3 regions of the Streptomyces sp. NPDC007905 genome follow, and region 2 is predicted to be linked to each of the others. Evidence: riboswitches for the same ligand, from Rfam matches in the RefSeq annotation. Region 2 holds a riboswitch; each other region holds the start of a gene.
The links. A riboswitch is a leader RNA that binds a small molecule or an ion and turns the genes downstream of it on or off. The one in region 2 is predicted to bind S-adenosylmethionine.
Positions count from the first base shown of each region.

Region 1: another riboswitch for S-adenosylmethionine. It lies ahead of thrC (threonine synthase); the one in region 2 lies ahead of ACFZDC_RS03490 (ABC transporter permease subunit).
Region 3: another riboswitch for S-adenosylmethionine. It lies ahead of ACFZDC_RS21855 (aminotransferase class V-fold PLP-dependent enzyme); the one in region 2 lies ahead of ACFZDC_RS03490 (ABC transporter permease subunit).

Region 1 is NZ_JBIBKS010000019.1:104,838-114,145, forward strand. Features, by position in the region: gene ACFZDC_RS30070 (NADH:flavin oxidoreductase) at 1-373, opposite strand, end outside; gene groL (chaperonin GroEL) at 1,057-2,679, opposite strand; gene ACFZDC_RS30080 (cold-shock protein) at 2,950-3,153, opposite strand; gene ACFZDC_RS30085 (MoaD/ThiS family protein) at 3,585-3,860, opposite strand; gene thrC (threonine synthase) at 3,857-5,140, opposite strand; SAM riboswitch class I at 5,158-5,299, opposite strand; gene ACFZDC_RS30095 (glucosyl-3-phosphoglycerate synthase) at 5,459-6,451, shown strand; gene ACFZDC_RS30100 (trehalose-6-phosphate synthase) at 6,544-7,971, shown strand; gene otsB (trehalose-phosphatase) at 7,973-8,806, opposite strand; gene ACFZDC_RS30110 (DUF3263 domain-containing protein) at 8,858-9,082, opposite strand; gene ACFZDC_RS30115 (extracellular solute-binding protein) at 9,118-9,308, opposite strand, start outside.
Region 2 is NZ_JBIBKS010000001.1:728,446-737,753, forward strand. Features, by position in the region: gene ACFZDC_RS03470 (LLM class flavin-dependent oxidoreductase) at 1-154, opposite strand, end outside; gene ACFZDC_RS03475 (putative leader peptide) at 269-583, opposite strand; gene ACFZDC_RS03480 (transporter substrate-binding domain-containing protein) at 695-1,714, opposite strand; gene ACFZDC_RS03485 (ATP-binding cassette domain-containing protein) at 1,820-2,635, opposite strand; gene ACFZDC_RS03490 (ABC transporter permease subunit) at 2,632-3,612, opposite strand; SAM riboswitch class IV at 3,968-4,078, opposite strand; gene ACFZDC_RS03495 (glutathione S-transferase C-terminal domain-containing protein) at 4,156-5,040, opposite strand; gene ACFZDC_RS03500 (putative leader peptide) at 5,120-5,242, opposite strand; gene ACFZDC_RS03505 (FAD-dependent oxidoreductase) at 5,395-6,555, shown strand; gene ACFZDC_RS03510 (2Fe-2S iron-sulfur cluster-binding protein) at 6,552-6,854, shown strand; gene ACFZDC_RS03515 (FAD-dependent oxidoreductase) at 6,847-8,250, shown strand; gene ACFZDC_RS03520 (dihydrodipicolinate synthase family protein) at 8,328-9,224, shown strand; gene ACFZDC_RS03525 (proline racemase family protein) at 9,249-9,308, shown strand, end outside.
Region 3 is NZ_JBIBKS010000012.1:30,170-39,477, forward strand. Features, by position in the region: gene ACFZDC_RS21825 (NlpC/P60 family protein) at 1-385, opposite strand, end outside; gene ACFZDC_RS21830 (NlpC/P60 family protein) at 619-1,653, opposite strand; gene ACFZDC_RS21835 (NYN domain-containing protein) at 1,865-3,208, opposite strand; gene ACFZDC_RS21840 (hypothetical protein) at 3,246-3,485, opposite strand; gene ACFZDC_RS21845 (rhomboid family intramembrane serine protease) at 3,638-4,435, shown strand; gene ACFZDC_RS21850 (Lrp/AsnC ligand binding domain-containing protein) at 4,432-4,713, shown strand; gene ACFZDC_RS21855 (aminotransferase class V-fold PLP-dependent enzyme) at 4,769-6,142, opposite strand; SAM riboswitch class IV at 6,332-6,448, opposite strand; gene trpD (anthranilate phosphoribosyltransferase) at 6,608-7,672, opposite strand; gene ACFZDC_RS21865 (cytochrome b N-terminal domain-containing protein) at 7,794-9,308, opposite strand, start outside.

The DNA.
Region 1 (9,308 bases), on a different contig from region 2:
GCGGTTCGCCCTGCTTGCGCACCATGCCGATGTGCCACAGCTGCGGCACGATCGTGCCGCCCGCCGCGTGCACCGCCTCGGCGACCTTCGCCCAGCCGGCCAGCTGCTCCTCGCCGTGGAACCGGGGCACGCGGTCGCTCTGCCCGGCCGACTCGTGGCCGACGTAGGTGCCCTCGGTGACGATCAGACCGACACCGGCGGCGGCGCGGCGGGCGTAGTACGACCGCACGTCCTCGCCGGGGATGCCGCCCGGGGAGAACATCCGGGTCATCGGCGCCATCGCGATCCGGTTGGGAACGGTGAGCCCGTTGAGTGTGATCGGACGGGAGAGGATCTGGGCCGCGCGGGAGGCGGGGGGCGTCGTGACGGTCACGTGGGGGCTCCTCAGGGGGTGACTCTGGCTGACCGAAGGGTATGTGCGCGTGCATTGTTGCACCTTCTGAAGCAACTGCCTATGCGCTGCCCCACATTCCGGCCCGACGAAAGCCCTCACGTGACACCGCTCACACTGCCGGTCCAGCCACGGCGGCGGCAGCGGGGGCGACTGCCGGGAAGCCGCCGACGACGACCTTCCCCCGGACCGGTCCAGCACGGGTGAGAAGCGAGCGAGCAGCCCGAAAGACCAGTGGCCCAGCCCGCGTCGGCGACGACGGTCGGCTCACCGGGCATCCTCGGCCGGCGGGCGTGCCCGCGCCTCACCTGCACGCCGGGCCGGCGCAGCGGCTCACGGCCGGTGGGCGACCCCTCCCTGCCCGGCCTGCCGAACGATGGGCAGATGTGGGCCACCGTGTCTCTGGAAGTGACTGCGCGGACAAGGCCGGGCAAGGCCCGGCATTGGCCCAGTCGTGCCCATGGGGCCGAGTCAGGAGAAGCACGACACTCGCCGAGAAGCGGGCGGCCCCACGGTCGCTCACCGGCTCCCGAGCCTCACGTTCCCGGAGAAGCTCAAGGACTACGCCGGCCGGGGCCCGTGCAACGCCCGAGGGCGGCACCCCCAGCCAGAAGCTGGACGTACCGCCCTCGGTTCGAAGGACAGGCGATCAACCGTCAGGTCGATCAGAAGTCCATGTCACCGCCCGGCATGCCGCCCGGAGCGGCCGCGGCGGCCTTCTCCGGCTTGTCGGCGATGACGGCCTCGGTGGTGAGGAACAGCGCGGCGATGGAGGCGGCGTTCTGCAGGGCGGAACGGGTCACCTTCGCCGGGTCGATGATGCCCTCGGCGACCAGGTCGACGTACTCGCCGGTCGCGGCGTTCAGGCCGTGGCCCGGGGTCAGGTTGCGCACCTTCTCCACGACGACACCGCCCTCGAGGCCGGCGTTGACGGCGATCTGCTTCAGCGGGGCCTCGAGCGCGAGCTTCACGGCCTGGGCGCCGGTCGCCTCGTCACCCTCGAGCTCCAGCTTCTCGAAGACGTTGGTGGTCTGCAGCAGGGCCACGCCACCACCGGCGACGATGCCCTCCTCGACGGCGGCCTTCGCGTTGCGGACGGCGTCCTCGATGCGGTGCTTGCGCTCCTTGAGCTCCACCTCCGTGGCGGCACCGGCCTTGATGACCGCGACACCGCCGGCGAGCTTCGCCAGGCGCTCCTGCAGCTTCTCGCGGTCGTAGTCCGAGTCGCTGTTCTCGATCTCGGCGCGGATCTGGTTCACGCGGCCCTGCACCTGCTCCGAGGAGCCGGCACCGTCCACGATGGTGGTCTCGTCCTTGGTGACGACGACCTTGCGGGCGCGGCCCAGGAGGTCCAGGGTCGCGTTCTCCAGCTTGAGGCCGACCTCCTCGGAGATGACCTCGCCGCCCGTGAGGATGGCGATGTCGCCGAGCATGGCCTTGCGGCGGTCACCGAAGCCCGGGGCCTTGACGGCGACGGACTTGAAGGTGCCGCGGATCTTGTTGACGACCAGGGTCGACAGGGCCTCGCCCTCGACGTCCTCGGCGATGATCAGCAGCGGCTTGCCCGACTGCATGACCTTCTCCAGCAGCGGGAGCAGGTCCTTGACCGAGGAGATCTTGGAGTTGGCGATGAGGATGTACGGGTCCTCGAGCACCGCCTCCATGCGCTCCATGTCGGTCGCGAAGTAGGCGGAGATGTAGCCCTTGTCGAAGCGCATGCCCTCGGTGAGCTCGAGCTCCAGACCGAAGGTGTTGCTCTCCTCGACGGTGATGACGCCTTCCTTGCCGACCTTGTCCATGGCCTCGGCGATCAGCTCGCCGATCTGGGTGTCGGCGGCGGAGATGGACGCGGTGGAGGCGATCTGCTCCTTGGTCTCGACGTCCTTCGCCTGCTCCAGCAGGGCGGCGGAGACGGCCTCGACGGCCTTCTCGATACCCCGCTTCAGAGCCATCGGGTTGGCACCGGCGGCGACGTTGCGCAGGCCCTCCTTGACCAGGGCCTGGGCGAGCACGGTCGCGGTGGTCGTTCCGTCACCGGCGACGTCGTCCGTCTTCTTGGCGACTTCCTTGACCAGCTCGGCGCCGATCTTCTCGTACGGGTCCTCGAGCTCGATCTCCTTGGCGATGGAGACACCGTCGTTGGTGATCGTGGGGGCGCCCCACTTCTTCTCGAGGACGACGTTGCGGCCCTTGGGGCCGAGCGTCACCTTCACGGCGTCCGCGAGCTGGTTCATGCCGCGCTCGAGGCCGCGCCGCGCCTCCTCGTCGAACGCGATGATCTTGGCCATGTGAAGTGGTCCCTCCAGGACTGGGGGTGATTCCTTCGGACCGCGCCCGCGCCCGCGACGGACGGCTCGCCGGCCTGTGGTTCCTTGCCCCACGTGGCCTGCGGGCCTCACCGACCCGGTCCTTCTTTGTCACTCTCACCTTCAGAGTGCTAACGCAATGATTAGCACTCGGGCATGGCGAGTGCAAGCGCCTTGGGGGGATCAGCCCGGGGCGAACAGGACGAAGGGCCCACACCCCCGAGGGGTGTGGGCCCTTCGCGTGAAGAACGTTCAGGCGGTGACGCGAACCATGTCGGCCTGCGGGCCCTTCTGGCCCTGCGAGATCTCGAACTCCACCCGCTGGCCCTCTTCCAGGGTGCGGTAGCCGTCCATCTGGATCGCGCTGTAGTGGACGAAGACGTCCGCACCACCGTCGACCGCGATGAAGCCGTAGCCCTTCTCCGCGTTGAACCACTTGACGGTGCCCTGAGCCATGCCTAACTCCCCTATTACTGGCCCTTGCACAGATCCACACTTCGCGGACCCGGGTCAGACCTCACCCCCCATTGGTCGGGGGCGTGCGCCGGAACGCGTCGACCGCGGCTGAATGTATCTGTCCAACTGCCGTCTGCAACAGGTCAATCGGACGAGAATTCTGGACGAGCCCGATCCGGAATCTGACGAGAATTCAGACAAATTCAGGGCAAGTCGGGCTCCATAAATGGCTCAAAAGCCGCATAAAACCCGCGCATTTTGGCTACTTCTTGTCGGGTGTGCGGCGCGATTTCCGGGGCCTGCGACCCGCAGATCCGGAACGCTTTCCCCAACTGTACCGCGCTCAATCACACTGAATGGCCCCCTCCGTTTCTCTCACGGAGGAGGCCATTCGATGAACAATCGGTAACCGCGGTTACCGAAGGTAATGCTCAGCCGCCGGCGACGGCCGGAATGATGGAGACACCGGCACCGTCCGGGGTCGCGGTCTGCAGCCCCTGCTCGAAGCGGACGTCGTCGTCGTTGACGTACACGTTGACGAAACGGCGCAGCTTGCCCTGGTCGTCCAGCACCCGGGCGGCGATGCCGGCGTGGTTCTTCTCCAGGCTCTCGATGACCTCGGCGAGGGTCGCGCCCTCGGCGGGGACCTCCGCCCGGCCGTCCGTGTAGGTGCGCAGGATGGTGGGGATGCGAACGGTCACGCTCATGCGAGGCCAGCCTCTCGGAAGGAGTCCAGGGTCGGGCGGATGGTGGCGGTGAGGCCGGTGCCGGCCACCGCGTCGAGGGTCTTGAGGCCGTCGCCGGTGTTGAGGACGACCGTGGTGAGCGACGGGTCCAGGACGCCGTTCTCGATGAGCTTGCGCGTCACGCCCACCGTCACGCCACCGGCCGTCTCGGCGAAGATGCCCTCGGTGCGGGCCAGCAGCTTGATCGCGTCCACGACCTGCTCGTCGGTCACGTCCTCCACCGCGCCGCCCGTGCGGCGCGCGATGTCCAGGACGTACGGCCCGTCGGCCGGGTTGCCGATGGCCAGCGACTTGGCGATGGTGTTCGGCTTCTGCGGCCGTACGACGTCGTGGCCCGCCTTGTACGCGGTCGACACCGGCGAGCAGCCCTCGGCCTGGGCACCGAAGATCTTGTACGGCCTGTCCTCGACGAGCCCGAGCTCGACCAGTTCCCGTAGGCCCTTGTCGATCTTCGTGAGCTGGGAGCCGGAGGCGATCGGGACCACGATCTGGTCGGGGAGCCGCCAGCCGAGCTGCTCGCAGATCTCGTACGCCAGGGTCTTGGAGCCCTCCGCGTAGTAAGGCCGCAGGTTGACGTTGACGAAGCCCCAGCCCTCGCCGGCCGGGTCGCCGATCAGCTCGGAGCAGAAGCGGTTCACGTCGTCGTAGTTGCCCTCGATGCCGACCAGCTCACCGCCGTAGACCGCGGCCATGACGACCTTGCCCTGCTCCAGGTCGTGCGGGATGAACACGCAGGACCGGAAGCCGGCCCGGGCGGCCGCGGCGCCGACGGCACCGGCCAGGTTGCCGGTCGAGGAGCAGGAGAGCGTGCTGAAGCCGAAGGCGCGCGCCGCCTCCAGAGCCTGAGCGACCACTCGGTCCTTGAAGGAGTGCGTCGGGTTGCCGGAGTCGTCCTTCACATACAACCCGCCGGTGACACCCAGTTCGCGCGCCAGGTTGTCGGCCTTGACGAGCTTGGTCCAGCCCGGGTTGAGGTTGGGCTTGTCGGCCACGTCGGCGGGGACGGGCAGCAGCGGCGCGTAACGCCAGATGTTCGCGGGGCCCGCCTCGATACGCTTGCGGAGCTCTTCGGTGTCGTAGGCGGAGAAGTCGTAGGCGATCTCCAGCGGGCCGAAACACTCCTCGCAGGCGAACACCGGCCCGAGGGGCACCCGGTGACCGCACTCGCGGCAGCTCAGGGCCGCGGCGGGGCCGAGGTCGACGGTGGGATTGCTGGTGCTTGCAACGGTCTGCACAGCCATGGAGGCGAGGCCCTTTCTCCTCATCTTCCTCACGACGCATCTCGCCGTGAGACGGATTTGGCACCTTCCCTAGCCGGGAGCCTCGCTGGAGAACGAGAACCGACTGGAGGGTTGCCGGGGCTTCATCGGGCCGTGTCCCTCTGCCCCTCTGGATGAGCTGTATGTGGTTGTGAACGCGCGCGACCCCCGACATGCAATGGTCATCGGCGTTGTTCAAGACTGTAACCGAAGGCCAGGACAGTTGAGATAGTCGTCCGAACCGCGAGATGGATCACACCGAGTCACCGCTGTGATCACGACAGTGAGGAGCCGCAGACCGTGCTGGAAGAAGTCGAGCGCTGGCTGGCCACCCGCTCCTGGTCCGTGGCCGATCGCCCTCTCCACCGCATACTGGCCGCCAAGCAGCGCACCGGCCAGTCCGTCTCCGTCGTCCTGCCCGCGCTGAACGAGGAGGAGACGGTCGGCGACATCGTCGCGGTCGTCCGTCACGACCTCATGCAACAGGTCCCGCTGGTCGACGAGATCGTGGTCGTCGACTCCGGGTCCACCGACCAGACCTCCGAGGTCGCCGCCTCCGCGGGCGCCCGGGTCGTCCACCGCGACGACATCCTCCCGCGTATCCCGGCCGTCCCCGGCAAGGGCGAGGTGCTGTGGCGCTCCCTGCTGGTGACCGGCGGGGACATCGTCTGTTTCATCGACGCCGACCTGAAGGAGTTCTCCTCCGACTTCGTCTCCGGGATCGTCGGCCCGCTGCTCACCGACCCGGGCGTCGACCTGGTCAAGGCCATGTACGACCGCCCGCTCGGCAGCGAGGAGGTGGGCGCCGAAGGAGCTCGGCAGAAGGGTGCTGCCGGGCGACGGGCGGGCCAGGGCGGCCGGGTCACGGAACTCATGGCCCGCCCGCTGCTGAACATGCACTGGCCGCAGCTGGCCGGCTTCGTCCAGCCGCTGGGCGGCGAGTACGCGGCCCGCCGATCGCTGCTGGAGCAGCTGCCGTTCCCGGTGGGATACGGCGTGGAGCTGGGCATGCTGGTGGACGCCCTGCACCTGGTGGGCCTGGACGCGCTGGCGCAGGTCGACGTGGGCGTGCGCAAGCACCGGCACCAGGACGGACAGGCGCTGGGCCGGATGGCCGCGGCGATCTACCGCACGGCGCAGCTGAGGCTCGCCCGCGGGCATCTCATCCGTCCGTCCCTGACCCAGTTCGAGCGGGGTGAGGACGGGTTCGAGCCGCGCACCTATTCGGTGGACACCGAGGAGCGCCCGCCGATGGCGGAGATCGCGGAGTACGCGGCGCGCCGGGTGGCGTGAGGGCGCACTCGCACTGGGAAACGGCTGTATACAGCCCCCTCGAGGGTGGAACGTACGTTTGAGGGTTTCCGGGCCGGGCTAGGTTGAGGCTTATGGCTTCCAGGCACGGTGCTGAGGTGCTGGTCGCGTCCAACCGCGGCCCGGTTTCGTACGAGGTGCGCCCCGACGGCGCGGGCGGCTCGCTGCACGCCAAACGGGGTGGTGGCGGGCTGGTCTCGGGGCTGTCCGCCATCGGGTCCGACGCCAACGCGGTGTGGGTGTGCGCCGCGCTGGGCGACGGCGACCGCGAGGCGGTGCGGCGCGCGGGCGGTGGGCTGCTGCCGGCCGAGGACACCGGTGGGCAGCGGGTGCGGATGCTCGACATCGACACGAGCGTGTTCGCCGACGCGTACAACGGCATCGCGAACTCGGTGCTGTGGTTCGTCCACCACATGCTGTACCAGACCCCGCTGGAGCCGATCTTCGACGCGGAGTTCCGACGGCAGTGGGCGTCGTACGAGGCCTACAACCAGGCGTTCGCCGAGGCGCTGGCCGAGGAGGCGGCGCAGGGCGCCGCGGTGCTGATCCAGGACTACCACCTGGCCCTCGCGCCCCGGATGCTCCGCCAGCTCCGTCCCGACCTGCGCATCGGCCACTTCTCGCACACCCCGTGGGCCCCGCCGGACTACTTCCGCCTGCTGCCCGACGACATCGCGGCCGAGCTGCTGACGGGCATCCTCGGCGCGGACCGGGCGGCGTTCCTGACCCGGCGGTGGGCGGACGCGTTCACCGACTGCTGTCACGCGGTACTGGGCCCCGGCATCCCCTCCGGGACCCGGATCGGGGTGCACGGGCTGGGGGCGGACGCGGACTTCCTGCGCGAGCGGGCGCACCGGGCGGACGTGGACGAACGGATGGCCCTGCTGCGGAAGGAGATCGGCGAGGGGCGCCGAACGATCGTCCGGGTGGACCGCACCGAGCTGTCCAAGAACATCGTGCGCGGCCTGCTGGCGTACCGGCAGCTGCTGGAGGACCACCCCGAGTGGCGCGAACGGGTGGTGCACGTGGCCTTCGCCTACCCGTCCCGGCAGGACCTCGCCGTCTACCGGGAGTACACGGCCGAGGTGCAGCGGGTGGCGGATGAGATCAACTCGGTGTACGGCACGCCGGGTTGGACGCCGGTGGTGCTCCATGTGAAGGACGACTTCGCGCGCTCGCTGGCCGCGTACCGGCTGGCCGACGTCGCCCTGGTCAACCCGATCCGGGACGGCATGAACCTGGTCGCCAAGGAGGTGCCGGTCGTCTCCGACGAGGGCTGCGCACTGGTGCTGTCCCGGGAGGCCGGGGCGTACGAGGAGCTGGGCGAGAACGCGTTCGTGGTGAACCCGTACGACATCGTGGGGACGGCGCGGGCGCTGCACGAGGCGCTGAGCCTGCCGGGGGCCGAGCGGGCGGAGCGCTCCAAGCGGCTGGCGGCCGCTGCCACCGCGTTGCCGCCCGCTCAGTGGTTCCTGGATCAGCTGGGTGCGCTGAACGGCTGAGTCAGCCGATCCGCTCCGCCAGTGCCCGCAGCAGTCCCACGACACCCTCGGGACCCTCCACCACCATGTCCGCCCGTTCCGCCAGTTCGGTGACCTCCGTGCTGCCGCTGCAGACCAGGAGGCCGGGGACGCCGTCCGAGCGGAGTTTCTCGACCGCCGCGAACGCGGGGAGGTCGCCGAGGTCGTCGCCGGCGTAGAGGACGGCCCCGGCGCCCGTGGCGCGGACGTGGTCGAGGAGGGCGACGCCCTTGTCCATGCCGGGCGGGCGGAGTTCGAGGACCAGCCGGCCGGGCTCGACGATCAGGCCGTGCCGGGTGGCGAGGTCGGCGAGGGGTTCGCGCAGGGCCTCGAAGGCGGCCTGGGGGTCGTCGGCACGGCGGGTGTGGACGGCGACCGCACGCCCCTTCTCCTCGATCCACGCGCCGTGCCCGGCGCCGACGCGGTCCAGGAGGCCCGGCAGCTCGGCGCGGACCGCGGCCACGCCGGGGTGCGGTGGTGGTGCGCTGAGCTCGCCGGTCGCGGCCTGCCAGCGCTCGGCGCCGTAGTGGCCGAGGACGACGAGATGTTCCAGGCCGGGCACGCCCGCGAAGCCGCCGTTCCGCACGGCGACCTCGGCGGGTCTGCCGGTGACCACGGCGACGGAGGCGACCTTGGGGGCGAGCGCGGCGAGCGCGGGTACGGCATCGGGGTGGGCGCGGGCCTGCTCGGGGTCGGCGACGATGGGGGCGAGTGTGCCGTCGAAGTCGAGGCCGATCACCGCGGTGTGCGGCATGGCGAGCAGCGCGGCGAGTCCGTCCCGCCCGGCCTGGGTTGCCGGGGTCGGCAGAAGGTCCATACAGCGACAGTATCCAGCTGGGGCCGAGGTCACGCCTGGAGCCGCGCAACCTCAGCGCTCGGCCCGCCGTGCCTCCCGTACGCGTCTCAACCGGTTCACCGTCACCGGGTCCAGCGCCAGCGCCCGCTCGTCGTCCAGCAACGCGTTGAGGAGCTGGTAGTAGCGCACCGGTGTCAGGCCCAGTTCCTCGCGTATCGCCCGTTCCTTCGCGCCGGGGCCGGGAAAGCCCCGGCGTTCCAGCGCGAGGATGGCCTTTTCGCGGCTGCCCAGTTCCATGGGGGCCACCGTAACGCCGGGCACCGACAGCCGGCTCAGTTCGCCTCGCTGCTGTCCGCCGCCGCGGCGGCCGACTGCAGGCGGGTCAGGACGCCGCCGGGGCTGCCGCCGGGGGCGACCGCCTGGCCGATGCTCTTCTTCACGGCCGCGCTGACCGCCGCCCAGGAGGTCTTGCCGACGGGGTACAGCTCGGAGGTGGGCAGCTGCTCGAGGAAGGGCCGCAGTT
Region 2 (9,308 bases):
GGCCGCGCTCGGCCTCGGTGATCAGGTCGGCCCAGTAGCCGGCGGTGAACAGGTCCCGGGGCCGGGCCACCGGCTCGCGCCAGGAGGCCGGGTGCCAGCCGGTGCCGTCCAGGGCGACGGCAAGGTGCAGGAAAGAAGGAGGAGTTGCGGACACGTGGGTGCCTTCCTGGATGTCCGGACGAGAACACCGGCTCGCGCGGCAGGACGTCGGCGGCGGGCGAGCGCGGCAGGGTGAGGGCCCGGGCCCGGGAGGTGGGACCGGGAGAAGTCAGTGGCGACAGAGCGCGCCGGCGACGCGCTGGAGGTCTATGTGCGGCCGGGAGTGCAGGCGGACGGAGCGGTACGCGTGAGGGACGCGCAGCGGGAGTGCGTGTGTCACGGCCGGCACCTCCCTCCGTCGGGCGCGGCGGGCCTGATCGGCGTCCGCCTGGCGGATCTCGTCATGACGGGGAACGCCCGGGCGGCCCCGGATGTTCCCGCCCCCCAAGTGTCTTCGGGCGGGGGCACCCGCAGGATGCGCGAGCCACGACCGCTCCCCGGCCGGGACGCCCCATCGCTCGGGCGTCCCGGTCCGGTCGGTCACCGAGGCGTCCTCGCCGTCGTCGAGCCCGCGTGCCGCTGGGCCGCCGCGGGCCCGGACGCACAGCCCACGTCTCCACTCGACTCGCGTGACCGCTCCGGGTGTGACCTTTCCTCAGGAGTTGTCCAGTGGCAGCCCGGGCGGGTTGACCCTCGCCTTGTCGACGGCCTCGTTGGAGAGGTTGTAGGCCGCCAGCCACTTGGCGTACTGCCCGTTCTCGATCAGGTGGTTGACGGCGTCCGCGATCGGCTTGGCGAGTCCGCTGTCCTTCTTCGTGGTGGCCGCGATCAGGCCCTGCAGGGTGGTGCCGGCACCGGAGAAGGTGCCCGCGCTGCGGGTCGGGGCGGGCGAGTCGGCTGACTGCTTCTCGTGGTAGGCGAGGCCGGGGTTGGCACCGAAGTACGCGTCGATCCTGCCGCCCGTGAGGGCCAGATAGGTGGCGTTCTTGCCGGCGAAGTTCTTGACGGTGAGGGTCTTGCCCTCCTTCTTCAGCTTGGTCTGCCATTCCAGCAGGATCTTCTCCTGGTTGGTGCCGTTGTCGACGGCGACCGTCCTGCCCGCGAGGTTCTCGTAGTTGCCGTCGAAGTTCCAGGTGCTCTTCTTCTGCACCTCGAAGCCGAGGTTGTCCTTGCGGTAGGAGGCGAAGTCGTACTTCTTCTTGCGCTCCTCGGTGTCGGTGATGTTGGAGAAGCCGACGTCGGCCCTGCCGCTGTCGATGCCGACGAACATGTTCTCCCAGGTGAAGTTCTTCACCTCCGGCCTCAGGCCCAGGACCGCGGCGACCAGGCGGCCGAAGTCGGGCTCGGCGCCGGTGAGGGTCTTCTGGTCGGAGCCGACGAAGGCCAGCGGCGGGAAGCCGTCGGGCAGGGCACCGATGGCGATCCGGAGCGTGCCGCTCTTGCGGACGGACGCGGGCAGTTCGGCGCTGATCGACTTCACCTCGGAGACCTTGAGCGTGGTTTCGGTCGCCGCGCCGTTGGACACCTTGCCCACGGTCACCGTGCCGGCGGCGGCGGTCGTGGTCGCGGCGTCGCTGTCACCACCGCAGGCGGCGAGCCCGGTGGCGAGGGTGGCGGCGGTGGTCGCCGCGGCGATGCCGCGTATCAGGCTGCGTCGGGAAGGGTGGCTGGGCATGGCTGTCCTTGTCGTTCAGAGGGTGATGAGGCTGCTGAGGGTGATGAGGGTGGGGTGGGGGGAACTCGTGGTGGACCGGTCGGGGCTGCCCGAACTCGGCTCGTCTCACAGGACCTTGCTCAGAAAGTCCCGGGTCCGTTCGTGCCGGGGCCGGTCCAGCACCTGGGCCGGCGGCCCCTGCTCCACGATCCTTCCGCCGTCCATGAAGACGATCCGGTCGGCGACCTCGCGGGCGAAGCCGATCTCGTGGGTGACGATGACGAGGGTGGTGCCGCCGGTCGCCAGGTCCTTGATGACGGAGAGGACCTCGCCGACGAGTTCCGGGTCGAGTGCCGAGGTCGGCTCGTCGAAGAGGATGATGCCGGGTCGCAGGGCGAGGGCGCGTGCGATGGCGACGCGCTGCTGCTGGCCGCCGGACAGCTGCCTCGGGTAGGCGCCGGTGCGGTCGCCGAGGCCGACCCGGGTGAGCAGTTCGCGGGCCAGCTCCCGCGCCTCGGGCCTGTTCAGCCTTCCGGTGGCGACGGGGGCCGCGGCGACGTTGTCGAGGACGGTCAGGTGCGGGAAGAGGTTGAAGTTCTGGAAGACGAAGCCGATCCGGCTGCGCTGGGCCAGGATGGCCCGCTCGCTCAGTTCCTTGAGCCTCCCCCAGCCTTCGGCCGGGGGGACCCCCACCCCGTTCCGCCTCACACCGATCGGTTCGCCGCCGACGCTGACGTGGCCGATCTCGGGCTTCTCCAGGTGGTTGATGACCCGCAGCAGCGTGGACTTGCCGGAGCCGGAGGGTCCGATGACGACGGTGACCTCGCCGGGGCGGACGGTCAGGTCGATGCCGTCCAGGACGCGGTGGGTGCCGTACCACTTGTGGACGTCGTGCACCTCCAGGGCGGCCGGCGTCGTCTCCAGGGTGTCGGTGGTGGTCATACGGCGGCCTCCCTGCGCAGCCGGGCCCGGAACTCGCACAGGCCCGCCCGCGCCTTCTGCAGCGGGGTCGGCGGCAGGCTGCGGGTGGCACCGCGGGCGAAGTACCGCTCGACGTAGAACTGGACGACGGACACCACGCTGGTCAGGATCAGGTACCAGACGGTGGCGACGAGCAGCAGCGGCACGATGTCGCCGGGGTAGGTGCTGCCCATGGTCTGCACCGAGCCGAACAGGTCGAGCAGCGAGACGTAGAACACCAGGGACGTGCTCTTGATCAGGCCGATGAGCTGGTTGACGTAGTTCGGGGTGATGGACCGCAGGGCCTGCGGGAAGACGATGCGGGTGAACTGGTAGCCCTTCGGCAGGCCGAGCGCGGCCGCCGCCTCGTGCTGGCCCTGGTCGACGGAGAGGATGCCGCCGCGTACGACTTCGGACGCGTACGCCGCCTCGTTGAGGCTCAGACCGATGACGGCGACCGTCATGTCGGTGGCGAGCCTGGACTCGTCGAAGGTGACGAAGGCCGGTCCGAAGGGGATGCCGAGGCTCAGCGTCTTGTACAGGGCGGAGAAGTTGTAGAGGAAGATCAGGACGACGATCAGCGGTACGGAGCGGAACAGCCAGGTGTACGTCCAGCTCACCGCCCGCAGCACCGGACTGCCGCTGAGGCGGCCGAGGGCCAGCAGGATGCCGCCGAGCAGGCCCAGCACGGCGCTGAACGCGGTGACTTCGAGGGTGACGACGAGCCCGTCGAGGAGGGTGGGGCGCAGGAACCAGTAACGGAAGCGGTCCCACTGGTAGAAGGGGTTCGTGGCGAGTCCGTGTGCGATCTGCGCGACGAGCACGAGGACGACGGCGGTGACGATCCACCGGCCGGGCCGGCGCAGCGGCTGAACCCGCTGCGCGGTGAAGGACTTTGACGGTGTGTGGACGGTGGGCGCCTCGGCGAGGGACAAGGCTGCGCCCGGGGGTTCACTCATGGCGGGCTCCGGCGGAGTCGGACACCCCGGGATCGCGGCGAGCGGGTGTGGGCCACGGCGGCGCTACGGCACGGGGCGGCACACGGGAACGCGCGGGAACCGGGGGCTGGGCGGACAACGGCACACCGCCGAGACGGTGTGCGTCAGGCACGCGGGGACTGGAAAGAGGAGGTCAGCCCCGACAGCGGGCACGGCCCGATGCGGTACACAGTGCGCTGTTGACGCGGAGCAGATCGACGGCGCGGTCGGCGACGAGGAGCCCGGCGTACGGCGCCACGCAACTCTGGACGCGGCTCGTCGCCGTCCGGAGAGCTGCGTGCATGGCGTCACCTGTCACTGTTCCGGCCCCGCAGGGCCCTCGCGCTTACCGAAAACGTCGTCCGGTCCGGTCGTCACCTGGGGCACCCCACCGCGATGCGAGGGTTGCCGGTCAGCGAGCCAGGGCTTGGCGCTGACGCTCATGACCGTTCTGAGCCGCAAGTAAGGCAGTTGACCGTTCGAATGTCAACGGTTGTCCGTTGGGTGGACCTGCCTGACCGGCTCTCACCAGCGGTGACTGTCCGGTGCCTGCGCGACGTGGGTGGTCCAGTCCAGGATCTGGACAGCGGCTCCGGCGGCCTCGAGGCCCTGGCACCGACCGTGGTGGCGGCGGGCGATGCCGTCCAGGTCCAGGTGGGTGCCGAAGGCGGGCCGGGCGGCCAGGCGGCGGGCGTGGGCCCACAGCGCCGGGTGGTCGGCGATGCGGTGCACGGCGGACGCGTCGAGGTGGTAGCGGTGCACGGTGTCCAACTGCACCAGGGACACCCACAGTTCGATGTCGGCCGCGGTGAGCCGGCCGTCGATGATGGACTCCTCCCCCTCCAGGTGCCGCTCCAGCCTGCCCAGCGTGTCCAGCAGCACCTCCAGTGCGGCGGCGCGCTCGGCGGGGTCGGAGTCGGCCTGTCCGGCGCGCTGCGCGGCCCCCTGGATGCCGGCGCAGAGCCGTTCGACGGCTTCGATCTGGCTCTCCGTGCCGCACGGATACAGAGAGGGCCGGCCGTCGCGCGGGAAGCGGTCCAGGTCGCGCAGGATGTCCGGGGTGTGGGTGCTGACGATGCGTCCGGACCAGTCGTCGCTGAGCACCGGGGCGAGGGCCGGTCCGGTGTAGTGGTGGGCGCTCGCCTCGTACAGCGGCCGCAGGGCCGAGTGGCCGCCGCCGGGACAGTCCGGTACGGCGGGCAGGAAGGTGACCGGACAGCCGGCGTCGAGACCGAGGAGGCTGTGGCCGATGGCGAGCCGCAGCCCGTCGGGACAGGCGGTGGACAGATGGAGGCGATAGCGGTGCGGCACCGCGTAGTGGCCGCTGCGCGCGTCCCTGCCGATCCGGCCCCGAAAGGCCGGTGCGGTGCGGCGGGCGGTCGGGACGGCGGCGAGCGGAGTGATGGACATGCGTCTCCCCTGGTGCGGGCGCGCGGACGTGCGCGCGACGGAAGCGTTCCCGGTGGGTGGGTGCGAGGGTGGGCCCGGCTCAGCGCTGACGGCTGATCGCGCTGCAGACACGCAGCAGGTCGATGTGCAGGCGGGAGGTGAGAAGCGGCGCGCGCAACGACGTACGGCCCGCTCGGTCGGCGACCGTTCCGAGGCGCACCATGTTTCCCTACCTGTTCACTAGGATTCCCTCCCAGGAGTGTCGATCCGGTCTCCTCGCGGCGTCAAGGGGGCGTCCACGCCTGGGACTCCGGCCGGGTGACGAGGGCGGTGCGGGGTCTCCTCAGGGAGTGCGACATGTGACATAGTACTGATGTGGCGAAGCGACTGACCTGCGATGTCGTGGTGGTCGGAGCCGGCATGGTGGGCGCGGCCTGTGCGCTGTACGCCGCTCGGACCGGCCTCGACGTGAGGGTGGTGGACCGGGGCCCGGTGGCCGGCGGCACCACCGGCGCCGGCGAGGGCAACCTGCTGGTCTCCGACAAGGGACCGGGCCCAGAGCTGGATCTCGCCCTGCTGTCGGCCCGCTTGTGGGCGGAGCTGGCCGGGGAACTGGGGGCGTCGGTCGAGTACGAGCCCAAGGGCGGTGTGGTGGTCGCCTCGACGCCCGGCACCCTCGGCGCGCTGGCGGACTTCGCCGAGGGCCAACGGGCCGCCGGTGTCACGGCCGAGCCCGTCGGCGCCGACGAACTGGGCGAGCTGGAACCGCGGTTGGCCCCCGGCATGGCGGGTGGTGTCCACTATCCGCAGGATGCGCAGGTCATGCCCGCGCTGGCCGCCGCCCACCTGCTCCACGCCTCCGGAGCGCGCCTGCACACGGGCCGGGCCGTGACCGGGGTGCTGCGCGCGGCCGACGGCACGGTGCTCGGCGTCCGTACCGGGCAGGGGGACATCCACGCGCCGGCGGTGGTGAACGCGGCCGGCACCTGGGGCGGCGACCTGGCCGCGCTGGCGGGCGTACACCTGCCGGTCCTCCCGCGGCGCGGCTTCGTCCTGGTCACCGAGCCGCTGCCGCGCATGGTCCGGCACAAGGTGTACGCCGCGGACTACGTGGCCGACGTGGCGAGCGACTCGGCCACGCTGAGGACCTCGCCGGTCGTCGAGGGCACGGCCGCCGGCCCCGTCCTGATCGGGGCGAGTCGTGAACGGGTCGGTTTCGACCGCTCGTTGTCCCTTCGCGCGGTACGGGCGCTGGCGGCCGGGGCGATCGCGCTGTTCCCCTTCCTGGAGCGGGTGCGTGCACTGCGGACGTACGCGGGATTCCGGCCCTATCTGCCCGACCACCTCCCGGCGATCGGCGCCGACCCCCGGGTGCCCGGGCTGTATCACGCCTGCGGCCACGAGGGCGCCGGCATCGCACTGGCCACCGGAACGGGGCAGTTGATCGCCCAGGCGCTGACCGGGAAGACGGCCGGTCTGGATCTCGCGCCGTTCCGTCCGGAGCGGTTCGAGGCGAACGGAGGGACCACGCGGTGAACCCGCGGGAACTGGCCCGGGCCAGGGCGGGCGCCGCCTTCACCTTCACCTTCGACGGCAGGCCCGTGGCGGCACTGCCCGGCCGGACGGTCGCTGCCGCCCTGTGGGCGGCCGGGACGACCTCCTGGCGCGGCGCACGCGGAGCCGGCCGGCCGCGCGGGGTGTTCTGTGGGATCGGGGTGTGCTTCGACTGCCTGGTGACGGTCAACGGCCGTGCGAACCAACGGGCCTGCTTGGTGCCGGTACGACCGGGTGATGTGATCCGCACACAGGAGGGGACGGGCGGGGACGATGACTGAGCGACCGCATCTCGCCGTCGTCGGGGCGGGCCCGGCGGGACTGGCCGCGGCACTGGCGGCGGCCGCGCGGGGCGTGCGCGTGACCCTCGTGGACGCGGCCGAGCAGGCGGGCGGGCAGTTCTACCGGCAGCCCGCCGCCGCCCTGGGGGCACGCCGGCCGCAGGCCCTGCACCACCAGTGGCGCACCTGGGAACGGCTGCGGGACGGCCTCGACCGGCACCGCACCGCGGGGCACGCGGTCCATCTGGCGGATCACCATGTCTGGTGCGTGACAAGGGAGTCGGGCGCCGCGACGTTCACGGTGCACGCGCTGCGCGGCCCGCTGCAGGAGGAGGGGGTCACGGTACGCGCCGACGCCGTGCTGCTCGCCACCGGCGGCTACGAGCGGGTGCTGCCCTTCCCGGGCTGGACGCTCCCCGGTGTCGTCACCGCGGGCGGCGCCCAGGCCATGCTCAAGGGCGGCCTGGTGCTGCCGGGCCGTACCGCCGTGGTCGCCGGCACCGGACCCCTGCTGCTGCCCGTGGCCACCGGCCTCGCGGCGGCGGGTGCCCACGTGGCGGCGCTGGTCGAGTCCGCCGATCCGAGGGCCCTGCTGCGACGGGCACCGGCGTTCGCCGCGCAGCCCGGGAAGCTCGCCGAAGGTGCCGGGTACGCGGGCCGGTTACTGCGGCACGGTGTCCGCACCCTGACCCGGCACACCGTCGTGGAGGCGCACGGCACCGACCGGCTGGAGGCGGTCACCGTCGCCGCGCTCGACCGGGACGGACGGCTCGCACCCGGCGGCGCCCGCCGCATCCCCTGCGACACCCTCGCGGTGGGCCACGGCATGCTGCCGCACACGGACCTCGCCGAGACGCTCGGCTGCGCCCTGTCCGGGACGGACGTCCGGGTCGACGCCGAGCAGCGCACCGATGTGCCGGGCGTCTGGGCGGCCGGCGAGGCCACCGGGATCGGCGGTGCGGGCCTCGCGCTCGCCGAGGGGCACATCGCCGGCCGCTCGATCGCCGCCCGTCTGCACGGCGCCGTACCGGACCCGCGCCGGTGGGCCGCGGCCGCCCGGGCCCGCGCCCGCCTGCGGGAGTTCTTCGCGGCCCTCGACGCGGTGTGCGCCCCGCCTGCGGACTGGGCCGACCGGGTCACGGACGACACGGTGGTGTGCCGCTGCGAGGAGGTCACCGCCGGGCAGGTCCGCACCGCCGTCGACGGGCTCGGGGCCGAGGACCTGCGCACCGTGAAGCTGCTGACCCGGGCCGGGATGGGCTGGTGCCAGGGGCGGATCTGCGGGCCGGCGGTGGCCGGGCTGTCCGGCTGCCCGCTCACGCCCGGGCGCCGGCCGTTCGCCCGCCCGGTTCCGCTCGGCGTGCTGGCCGGACCGCCCGAGGAAAAGCCGGACTGACGGGCACGACACCCTTCCCAGGGCTGCACAGCTAAGCCTCAGTAATATGTCACACCCTATTGGATGGGGGACCGCTCATGACCCACCCGGAGAACCGCCCCTGGCGCGGTGTCCTCGTCGCCACCGCGCTGCCGTTGCGCGAGGACCTGTCGGTCGACCACGACCGGTACGCCGAGCACTGTTCCTGGCTGGTGGAGAACGGCTGCGACGGCGTCGTGCCGAACGGCTCCCTGGGCGAGTACCAGGTGCTGAGCCCCGAGGAGCGCGCCAGGGTGGTGGAGACGGCCGTGGCCGCGATCGGCGGTGCACGGGTGATGCCGGGCGTCGCCGCGTACGGCTCCGCCGAGGCCCGGCACTGGGCGGAGCAGGCGGGCGAGGCGGGCTGCGAGGCGGTGATGCTGCTGCCGCCCAACGCCTACCGCGCGGACGAACGGTCCGTGCTCGCCCACTACGCGGAGGTCGCCGGGGCGGGTGTGCCGGTGGTGGCCTACAACAACCCGATCGACACCAAGGTGGACCTCGTACCCGAACTCCTCGCGCGACTGCACGGCGAGGGCCACATCCACGGTGTCAAGGAGTTCTCCGGCGACGTCCGCCGCGCCTACCGGATCTCCGAACTCGCCCCGGACCTCGATCTGTTGATCGGCGCCGACGACGTGCTGCTGGAGTTGGCCGTGGCGGGCGCCAAGGGCTGGGTGGCCGGCTACCCCAACGCGCTCCCTGGGGCGTCGGCCGACCTGTACCGTGCCGCCGTGGCCGGGGACCTCACCACCGCGCTGCCCCTGTACCGGCAACTGCACCCGCTGCTGCGCTGGGACTCGCGGGTGGAGTTCGTGCAGGCCATCAAGCTGTCCATGGACGTCGTCGGCCGGTACGGCGGCCCGGTGCGCCCGCCGCGCGTCCCGCTGCTGCCGGAGCAGGAGGCCGCGGTCCGCGCGGCCACCGAGAAGGCCATGGCCGCGGGGCTCGCGTAACGGACTACGGGAAGGAACCGCACGATGCGCAGCAAGCTCGTCCTGCACGCCGTCGACTCGCACACCGAGGGCATGCCGACCCGT
Region 3 (9,308 bases), on a different contig from region 2:
CCGCCTTGTCGAGGTAGTCGTCCGGGTCGTCGGAGAGCAGCAGGGCGACGGCCGGGTCGATGCCGCCGGAACGGTACTGGGCGCCGGCCAGCGCACCCAGCCGTTCGCGCATGGAGTTGATGCGCCGCTGCTGCCGGGCGATGTGGTCCTGGGTGTCCCTGACCTCCCGGCGCAGCACACCGGCCCGCTCGTCCGCCTTGTCGTAGGCCTGGGTCGCCTTCTCGGCCTCCTCGTAGAGGCGGTCCACCTCGGCACGGGTGCCCCCGTGCGGGGCTGCGTCGGCCGGTACGGCGCCCAGTGCGGCGGCGGCGGCCGACAATACGGACAGGGCGGCGCCGGCGCCCCGGTTGAACCCGGACGGTACAAGGCGGCGATGGGACCCCACGGCAGTCCTTCTGCTGGCGGACAGAGACCGTTTCCCCGGCGCCGGAGACGGGGCCCCCGCGCCGGGGAAACGCGGCAGACAGTAGCCGTGCGGACGGGTCCCGGCCAAAGACCACGGCGTCAACGCACACTGACGCCCCGCCGGTGACGCAGGTCACCGGCGGGGCGTGGAGTCAGCTTCGGTTCACGGGATTCGCCCGTTCGGGCGCCCCCGAGCCGGTGTCACGGGGTGGGTCAGATCCGGACGCCGAACTCGAACGTCATGTTGCTCATGGCCTCGTAGCGCACCACGGCTCCGGTGTGCGGGGCGTGCAGCACCTGGCCGTTGCCCGCGTACAGACCGACGTGGTGGTAGTCGCCGTAGAAGATGATCAGGTCGCCGACCTTCAGGTCGGCCTGGTTGTAGATCCTCGTGCCGGCGTTGGCCTGCGCCTCGGAGGTGCGCGGGATCGACACGCCGGCCTGGGCGTAGGCCCAGGAGGTCAGGCCCGAGCAGTCGAACGAGGAGGGGCCGGTGGCGCCGTAGACGTAGGGCGAGCCGATCTTGCTCTGGGCTGCGGAGAAGGCCGCGGCGGCCCGGTCGGAGGCGGGCGGGGCGTCGCCGAGGTCCACGCGCTCGGTGGAGGAGCGGTTGGCGCGCGCCTGCTGGGCGGCGAGTGCCGCCTTCTCCTTGGCGGTCAGGGTGTTGAGCAGCTTCTGCGCCTCGGCGAGCTTGCCCTGGACTTCCTTCTTCTTGTTGCCCAGCTCGGTGCGGGTGGAGGCCAGGTCCTTGAGCTTCTCGGTGGCCTCGGCGCGCTCCTGGGCGAGTTCGCGCTGTTTGTCCTGAATCTTCTTCAGGGCCTCGACCTGCTGGCTGCTCAACTGGTCGAGCGTGGAGGCCTTGTCGAGGTAGTCGTCCGGGTTGGAGGACAGGAAGAGCTGGACCGAGGGGTCTATGCCGCCGGAGCGGTACTGGGCCGTGGCCAGCGAACCCAGGCCGTCGCGGAGCTTGTTGAGCTCCTGCTGACCGCGGGCCACGTTGTCCTGAATGGTGGATATTTCCTTTTGCAGCTTCTGCTGCTTCTCCTTGGCCCCGTTGTACTTCTCGGTGGCCTGCTCCGCCTGCTCGTAGAGCTTGTCGACCTTCGCCTTGACTTCGTCCTTGCCGAGCTTCTCACTCGGCGCGGCATTGGCGGCGTTCGCGCTCAGCGCGACGGCAGCGGCGGCTGCGGTGGTCAGCACGGTGACACGCGTGCGGCTCGGCTGCTTGGGTCGACGATGGGACGCCACTGAGGACGAACTCCTTCTCGTGAGTGATCACCCGTTCGGAGGTTCGAGCCCAGACCCTAGTGACCCAGTTGTGATCAGTTCAAATCCTCGCGCCAAAAAACCCGTCACGCAATGCATTCTTTGCACATAACTCACGTGCGGTGATGCACGATTGACACTACGTTGCGTGACGGTTCGGTCAATTCGGGCATTGCGTATGTGCGTTGCACCTTCAGGACAGTCGCTTCAGAAGTACCGCAGAGGCGACGGGACGGGCACCCGCCCTGGCGACCCCGTCGGCCACCTCCCGGTCGGTCGAGACGACGATGACCGGACGGCCCGGCGGCTCCGCGCGCACCAGTTGGCGGATCAGCTCGTCGGCCGTGACCCCCGGCTTGGAGAACAGCACCCGCACCCCGCGCGGCGGCGCGAGCAGCACCGGCGCGGCCAGTTCGGCGCCGTCGAAGACGCATGTCACCTCGGCCCCGGTCTGCGCGGCGAGCGCGGAGAGCTGACCGAGGAGCCGCAACCGCTGCTTCTCCAGTGGCATCTGCGGATAGCCGGTCTTGGTGACGTTGTAGCCGTCGACCACCAGATGCGCCTGCGGCAGCGCGAGCAACTGGTCGAGGATCGCCGGGTCGTTCTCGGACAGGGCCCGGGCCGCGATGTCCTTCGGGGTCATTCGTCCCGGTTCGACCGCGTCCACGGTCTGGGCCGGGCGCACCGAGACCGGCGGCAGGGCGAGTTCGCGCCGCAACCCCTGGGTGGCTTCCAGCAGGGTGTCCAGCAGCAGCCGTACCCGCATGTCCTCGACGCTGCGTCCCTCGCGGGCCGCCCGGCGGGTGGCCTCCAGCGCGGCCTCGGCCTCGCCCAGGCGCGCCTTGAGCCGCCGGGACTCGCTCTCCGCGGCCGACACCTGCGCATGCGCCTCGGCGCGCACGGCCTCCGTCTCGCCCTGGACCTTGCGCAGCGCGGCCTCCCCGCGCTTGACGTCACTGAGGGCGGCACGGAGCTTGCGGTGCAGCGACTCCGCTTCCTTCTTCGCCGACTCCAGCTCCACGCGCAGCCGTTCGGTCTCGGCCCGGGTCTGCTCCCGGGCGTGGGCCAGCTCCTCGCGCAGCCGCTCCAGCTCGGCCCGGCTCTCCTCGTCGACCCGCTCGGCGTCGGCCCGCTGGGCCTCCTCGCCGGCCGCGGTGACCAGCTTCACCCAGCCCGCCGGGCGCAGTACGTAGGCCGCGGCCGCCACGTCGAGCGGGTCCGCGGCCGGGGGCGGCGAGCCGGAGTCGAGGGCGCCGGAGAGTTCCGGCTGCGCCTCTCTGAACTTCTCCCCGATCCGCTGCCGGAACAGCGGATCGGTCTCCAGCGCGGCCGCCATCGCGTTCCCGGCGAACTTGGCCCGCCGGTTCGGGGCGAACCGGGCGTACTGTCGCAACTGGGCGGGCAGCTCCGCCACGGTCAGGCCGCCGAAGCCGTCCGAGACGATCTGCACGACCCGCCGGCGCACACCGTCGGGCAGCGGACGGTCAAGCACCTCGGCGGTGCCGTCGCCCGGCCCCCCGCCTGCGGTCTCCACCATCCGTCACACCCCAATACCTGTACGGGGACCGCTCCGCTCAGGAGCCGGCGCCCGGCCTGTCCACGAGTTCCACCTGGTCCACCGCGTTGCACCAGCGGCAGCGGACCGACTCGATGGTCTCACTGACCACCTCGCGCTCCTCCACGGTCGGCTCACCCGCGAGGTCGAGGTGAACGTACTCGACCACCTTCGAGGAGCGGGTCACGTCGAAGCGGGTGAGATTGCCGCAGAGCGTGCAGCGCCATCGCGTCGTGGCGGTCGGCAGGGGAACCGTCATCGTGCCTGTTCGCTTCCTTCTCGGGTCGTTCGCGCCGCTCCTCGACGCGTGTGGCTCGTAACCCTACGGCCTGGCGGGTGCTCGCCGCCCGTCCGTCCACGGCGGCGAGGCGGTCTGTCAGCCTGCGTCCCGTTACGTCATGCTCTGTAGTCATGATCAGCACGTGGAGCACGGCGGCCGGCAGGACACTCAGGGCGGTCCGGGGCACTTCCGCGCCGACGACCTACGCCCTCATCGTCCTGTGCTCCCTGATCTTCGTACTGGGACCGGCCTCGGGACTCACGGGGGCGGCATACGGCTCCGGGGACGCCCTGCTCGCCGCGCAGCGCGCGTACTTCCGGCGCTGGGGGGTGGTCCCGGCCGAGCTGTTCGACGGACCGGCCCGGGAGGCGCTCACCCCCGCCACCGCCCTGTTCGTGCACGGCAGCTGGGTGCATCTGCTCGGCAACATGCTCTTCCTCTTCGTCTTCGGGATCATGACCGAGGAACGGATGGGCCGGGTGGAGTTCACCCTGTTCTACGTCGGCTGCGGTTACCTGGCCCTGCTGGGCTACGCGGCCGCCAACGCCACCTCCGAGCAGTCGCTGGTGGGCGCCTCCGGGGCAATCTCGGCGGTCCTCGGAGCGTTCCTCTACCTGTTCCCCCACGCCCGTGTGACCAGTCTCCTCCCCTTTCTCTTCTTCCTGCCGATGCGCTTCCCGGCCTGGGTCGTGCTGCCCTTCTGGGCGGCCCTGCAGTGGCTCGCGGCGGGCCGCTCGGGCGAGGGGCCCGGGGTGGCCTACCTCGCCCACCTCGTCGGCTTCGGCCTCGGCTTCGGCTACGCATGGGTGCGTTACGGAAGGAAGAGGGGCCCGACGGGCGGCCTCGGCAGGGCGGTGGTGGGAGACGGGCGGGCGACTAGAGTGAAGCCCGCAGCCGCTCCGGTACCCGAGGGAGAGAACCAGTCGTGATCACCGCGATCGTCCTGATCAAGACCAGCGTGGACCGGATCCCCGAGATCGCGGAGCAGATCGCCGCGCTGGAGAGCGTCAGCGAGGTCTTCTCGGTCACCGGCACCTACGACCTGATCGCCATGGTGCGGGTACGGCAGCACGAGGACCTCGCCGAGGTCATCCCCGGCCGGATCAGCAAGATCCCCGGCGTCGAGGGCACCGACACACACGTCGCGTTCCGCACCTACTCCCAGCACGACCTGGAGGCGGCCTTCGCGATCGGGCTGGACAACTGACCAGAGCGTCACGTCCACGGCCGCGACACCGGTGCCCGGCGGTGCCGGACGTCCGTCAGACGGCCGGGACGCAGCGGCCGTCCTCGGTGCGGTACTGCCACTTGGTGCCGTCCGTGACCAGCTCCCGCACGGCGTTGACGAACCGCTCGACGTGCTCGTCCGGGGTGCCCGCGCCGAAGCTGACCCGGATGGCGTTCAGGGACTTCTCGCCGGGCGCGGCCTCGGGGGCACCGCACTCGCCCTGGGTCTGCGGGTCGCTGCCCAGCAGGGTGCGCACCAGCGGGTGGGCGCAGAACAGGCCGTCGCGGACGCCGATGCCGTACTCGGCGGAGAGGGCGGCGGCGAAGTGGGAGCTGTTCCAGCCCTCGACGACGAAGGAGAGGACGCCGACGCGCGGGGCGTCGTCACCGAAGAGGGAGAGGATCCTGACCTCGGGGACGTCGGCCAGGCCCGCGCGCACCTTGCCGATCAGGTACTGCTCGCGGGCGACCAGGGTGTCGAAGCCGGCCTCGGTGAGCGCCTTGCACGCGGAGGCGATGGAGTAGGCGCCGATGACGTTCGGGGAGCCGGCCTCGTGACGTGCGGCGGTCTCGTGCCACTCCACGGTCACTCCCCCGTCCTCGCGTCGCGTGACCTTGCGGCTCGCGCCGCCGCCCGCGAGGTACGGCTCGGCCGCGACCAGCCAGTCGGCGCGGCCGGCCAGGACGCCGGAGCCGAACGGGGCGTACAGCTTGTGACCGGAGAAGGCGACCCAGTCGACGTCCAGGTCCGTCACCGACACCGGGTGGTGCGGGGCCAGCTGGGCGGCGTCCAGGACGATCCGGGCGCCGTGCGCGTGGGCCGCGGCGGCCAGCTCGCGCACCGGCCACAGCTCGCCGGTGACGTTGGAGGCACCGGTGACGCAGATCAGGGCCGGGGCGTGGGGGTCGCGGCCGGCCAGCGCCCGTTCCAGGGTCTCGACGGCCTGCCGCGGGGTGCGCGGTGCGTCGAGGTACGTGACTCGGGCGTCCTGCCAGGGCAGCAGGGAGGCGTGGTGCTCGGTCTCGAAGACGAAGACCTGGCAGTCGGCGGGGAGCGCGCGGGCGAGCAGGTTCAGGGAGTCCGTGGTCGACCGGGTGAAGATCACCTGGTCGGCCGCACGGCAGTCGAGGAACTCGGCGACCGTCCGGCGGGCGTTCTCGAACAGGTCGGTGGAGAGCTGGGACAGGTAGCCGGCGCCGCGGTGGACGCTGCCGTAGTACGGCGCGTACGCGGCCACGTCGTCCCAGACGCGCTGCAGGGCGGGGGCGCTGGCCGCGTAGTCGAGCGCCGCGTAGGTGACTTCGCCGCCCGTCACGAGCGGGACGGTGACATCCCGGCCCAGAACGGGCAGCGCCGCCGAAATGTCACGGCAAACGGTCTGGTCGGCGGCAGCGGTGAAGACGGACATGGGTGAACTCCCGTGCAAGCAGGTGGGACTCACCGCACGAGCGGACAGGGCTCAAGCGCGGGTGAGGGAAAAAGAAAAAGGGGTGTGCGGAGGCGGGGCTCTGCGGCCCTATCGCATTCGCTTGCTCACGGAAGGCTCCCTCGAACGACCAGGACCCCTGGCCCCACGCTCATTCAGAAGCGTGCGAGGGGTCCGCGCTTGCCGTAGACCTCACTGCCTACGGCCTGGTCTTCACCCGGGGCACCCCGCCACGGACGGAGGGTTGCCGGACAGCCGGCCGGGGCCGAATGACTGTCGCTCATGACCTGGTCGGAAAACTAGCCGAGCTGATCACCGGGGCGCAACTTCTGTCCGGATGCCGGGACGACGCCCAGCGCCGTGCCGCCGCGACGGCACGCGACCACGACGACGGAACCGGCGGTGCCGAGCCGACCACGACCCGATCGGCTCGGCCCGCCGCAGGCACTACGCGTTGCTCGCGGCCACCCACCGCTCCAGCGCCAGCTTCGCCGCGCCCGAGTCGATCGATTCCTTTGCCATGGTCATACCGGCGCGCAGCTGCTCGGCGAGCGGTGCGTCCGTCGGGTGCAGAGAGACGAGCGCGGCCGCCGAGTTCAGCAGGACCGCGTCCCGGACCGGCCCCTGCTCGCCGTCCAGGAGACGACGGGCGACCTCCGCGTTGTAGGCCGCGTCGGCGCCGCGCAGGGCGTCCACGGGTACGAGGTCGATGCCGACGTCCCGAGGGTCGAAGCTCTCCTGCGTGACCTTGCCGTCCCGGACCACCCAGACCCGGGAGGTGGACGTGGTCGTCAGCTCGTCCAGGCCGTCGTCACCCCGGAAGACCAGGGAGGAGTTGCCGCGCTCGGCGAGGACCCCGGCCACGATCGGCGCCATGCGCGGGTCGGCGACACCGACCGCCTGGGCGCGCACCTTGGCCGGGTTGGTCAGCGGACCGAGCACGTTGAACGTGGTGCGGATGCCCAACTGACCCCGGGCGGCCGCGACATGACGCAGCGACGGGTGGAACTTCACCGCGAAGCAGATGGTGATGCCGGCCTCGTCGGCGACCTCGGCGACCCGCTGCGGGGTGAGGTTCAGATTGATACCGAGCTTCTCCAGGACGTCGGAGGACCCGGAGGCCGAGGACGCGGCGCGGTTGCCGTGCTTGACGACCTTCGCTCCCGTCCCGGCGACGACGATCGACGACATCGTGGAGATGTTCACCGTCCTGGCGCCGTCGCCGCCGGTTCCGACGATGTCGACGGCCGGACCCGGTACCTCGATCACATTGGCGTGCTCGTACATGGTCCGCACGAGTCCGCTGATCTCCTGCACCGTCTCGCCCTTGGCCCGCAGGGCCACCATGAACCCGGCGATCTGCGCGTCGGTCGCCTCGCCGCGCATGATCAGGTCCATCGCCCAGGCCGTGTCGTCGGCGGACAGGTCCCGGCCGTCCAGCAGCCCGTTCAGCAGGGCGGGCCAGGAACGGCCCGCCGCGGTGTCGCCTCCAGCGGGGGTCACAGCGCTCATGAGCCGCTCCTGGGTGTCGTGGAAGAACAGTGTGAGGCCACCCTATCCAGCCCGCGGCACGGCGAAGGGCCCCGTCCGTAAGCCGGACGAGGCCCTTAGCCGTGGCGTGGCGACGCGGTGATCAGTGGTGGCCGTGGCCGCTCGTGATCTCCTTGTACTCCTCGACGGTGGGCTTCGGGATCTGGTTGTCCCCGCTGTAGTAGGCGTGGCTGAGCTTGGCGCGCAGCTTCTCGGACGCCTTCACCTTGCGCTCGACACCGTTCTCGTCGACCGCCGGGCCGACCTCGGCCGGCTCGTACTGGTGGTGAGCCGTGAGGGTGTGCAGCTGCTCCTGGCTGAGCGCCTCGTGGACCTCGATGAACTCACCGTGCGGCAGGCGCTTGATGATGCCGGTCTCGCGACCGTGCAGCACCTTGTCGCGGTCGCGGCGCTGCAGACCGAGGCAGATCCGCTTGGTGGTGATGAACGCGATGACCGGTCCGGCGAAGAAGAAGATCCGGACGAACCAGGTGACGTCGTTGATCGACAGGTGGAAGTGGGTGGCGAAGAGGTCGTTGCCACCACCGACCAGGCCGACCATGTACACGGTCACCCAGGCGGCACCGAACGCGGTACGGGTCGGGGCGTTGCGCGGGCGGTCCAGGATGTGGTGCTCGCTCTTGTCGCCGGTGACCCAGGACTCGATGAACGGGTAGAGCGCGATCACGCCCAGGACGAGGCCGAAGAGCACCAGCGGGATGAACACGCCCAGGACGAGTGTGTGACCCCAGAAGTTGATCTCCCAGCCCGGCATGTAGCGGACCAGACCCTCGGCGAAGCCCATGTACCAGTCGGGCTGGGCGCCGGTGGACACCTGGTCCGGGCGGTACGGGCCCATGGCCCAGATCGGGTTGATCTGGGCAACCGCGGCGATCGCCGCGATCACACCGAAGACCAGGAAGAAGAAGCCGCCCGCCTTGGCCATGTACACCGGCAGCAGCGGCATGCCCACGACGTTCTTCTCGCTCTTTCCGGGACCCGCGAACTGCGTGTGCTTGTGGTAGAAGACCAGGATCAGGTGGCCCACCACCAGGCCGAGCATGATGCCCGGCAGCAGCAGGATGTGGATCGAGTAGAACCGGGCGACGAAGTCGTGGCCGGGGAACTGACCGCCGAAGAGGAAGAACGAGATGTACGTTCCCACGATCGGCATCGACAGGATCGCGCCCTCGGTGAAGCGGACACCGGTGCCGGAGAGCAGGTCGTCCGGGAGCGAGTAACCGGTGAAGCCGGTGAACATGCCGAGGACGAACAGCAGGAAGCCGAACAGCCAGTTGATCTCACGCGGCTTGCGGAACGCGCCGGTGAAGAACACGCGCATCATGTGCACGAACATGCCGGCGAGGAAGATCAGCGCGGCCCAGTGGTGGATCTGCCGGATGAGCAGACCACCGCGCACGTCGAAGGAGATGTGCAGGGTCGAGCTGAACGCCTCGGACATCAGCTGTCCCTGCAGCGGGACGTAGCTGCCGTGGTACTCCACCTCGTTCATCGACGGGTGGAAGAACAGCGTCAGGTAGACACCGGTCAGGATGATGATGAGGAAGCTGTACAGGCAGACTTCGCCCAACATGAACGACCAGTGGTCGGGGAAGAT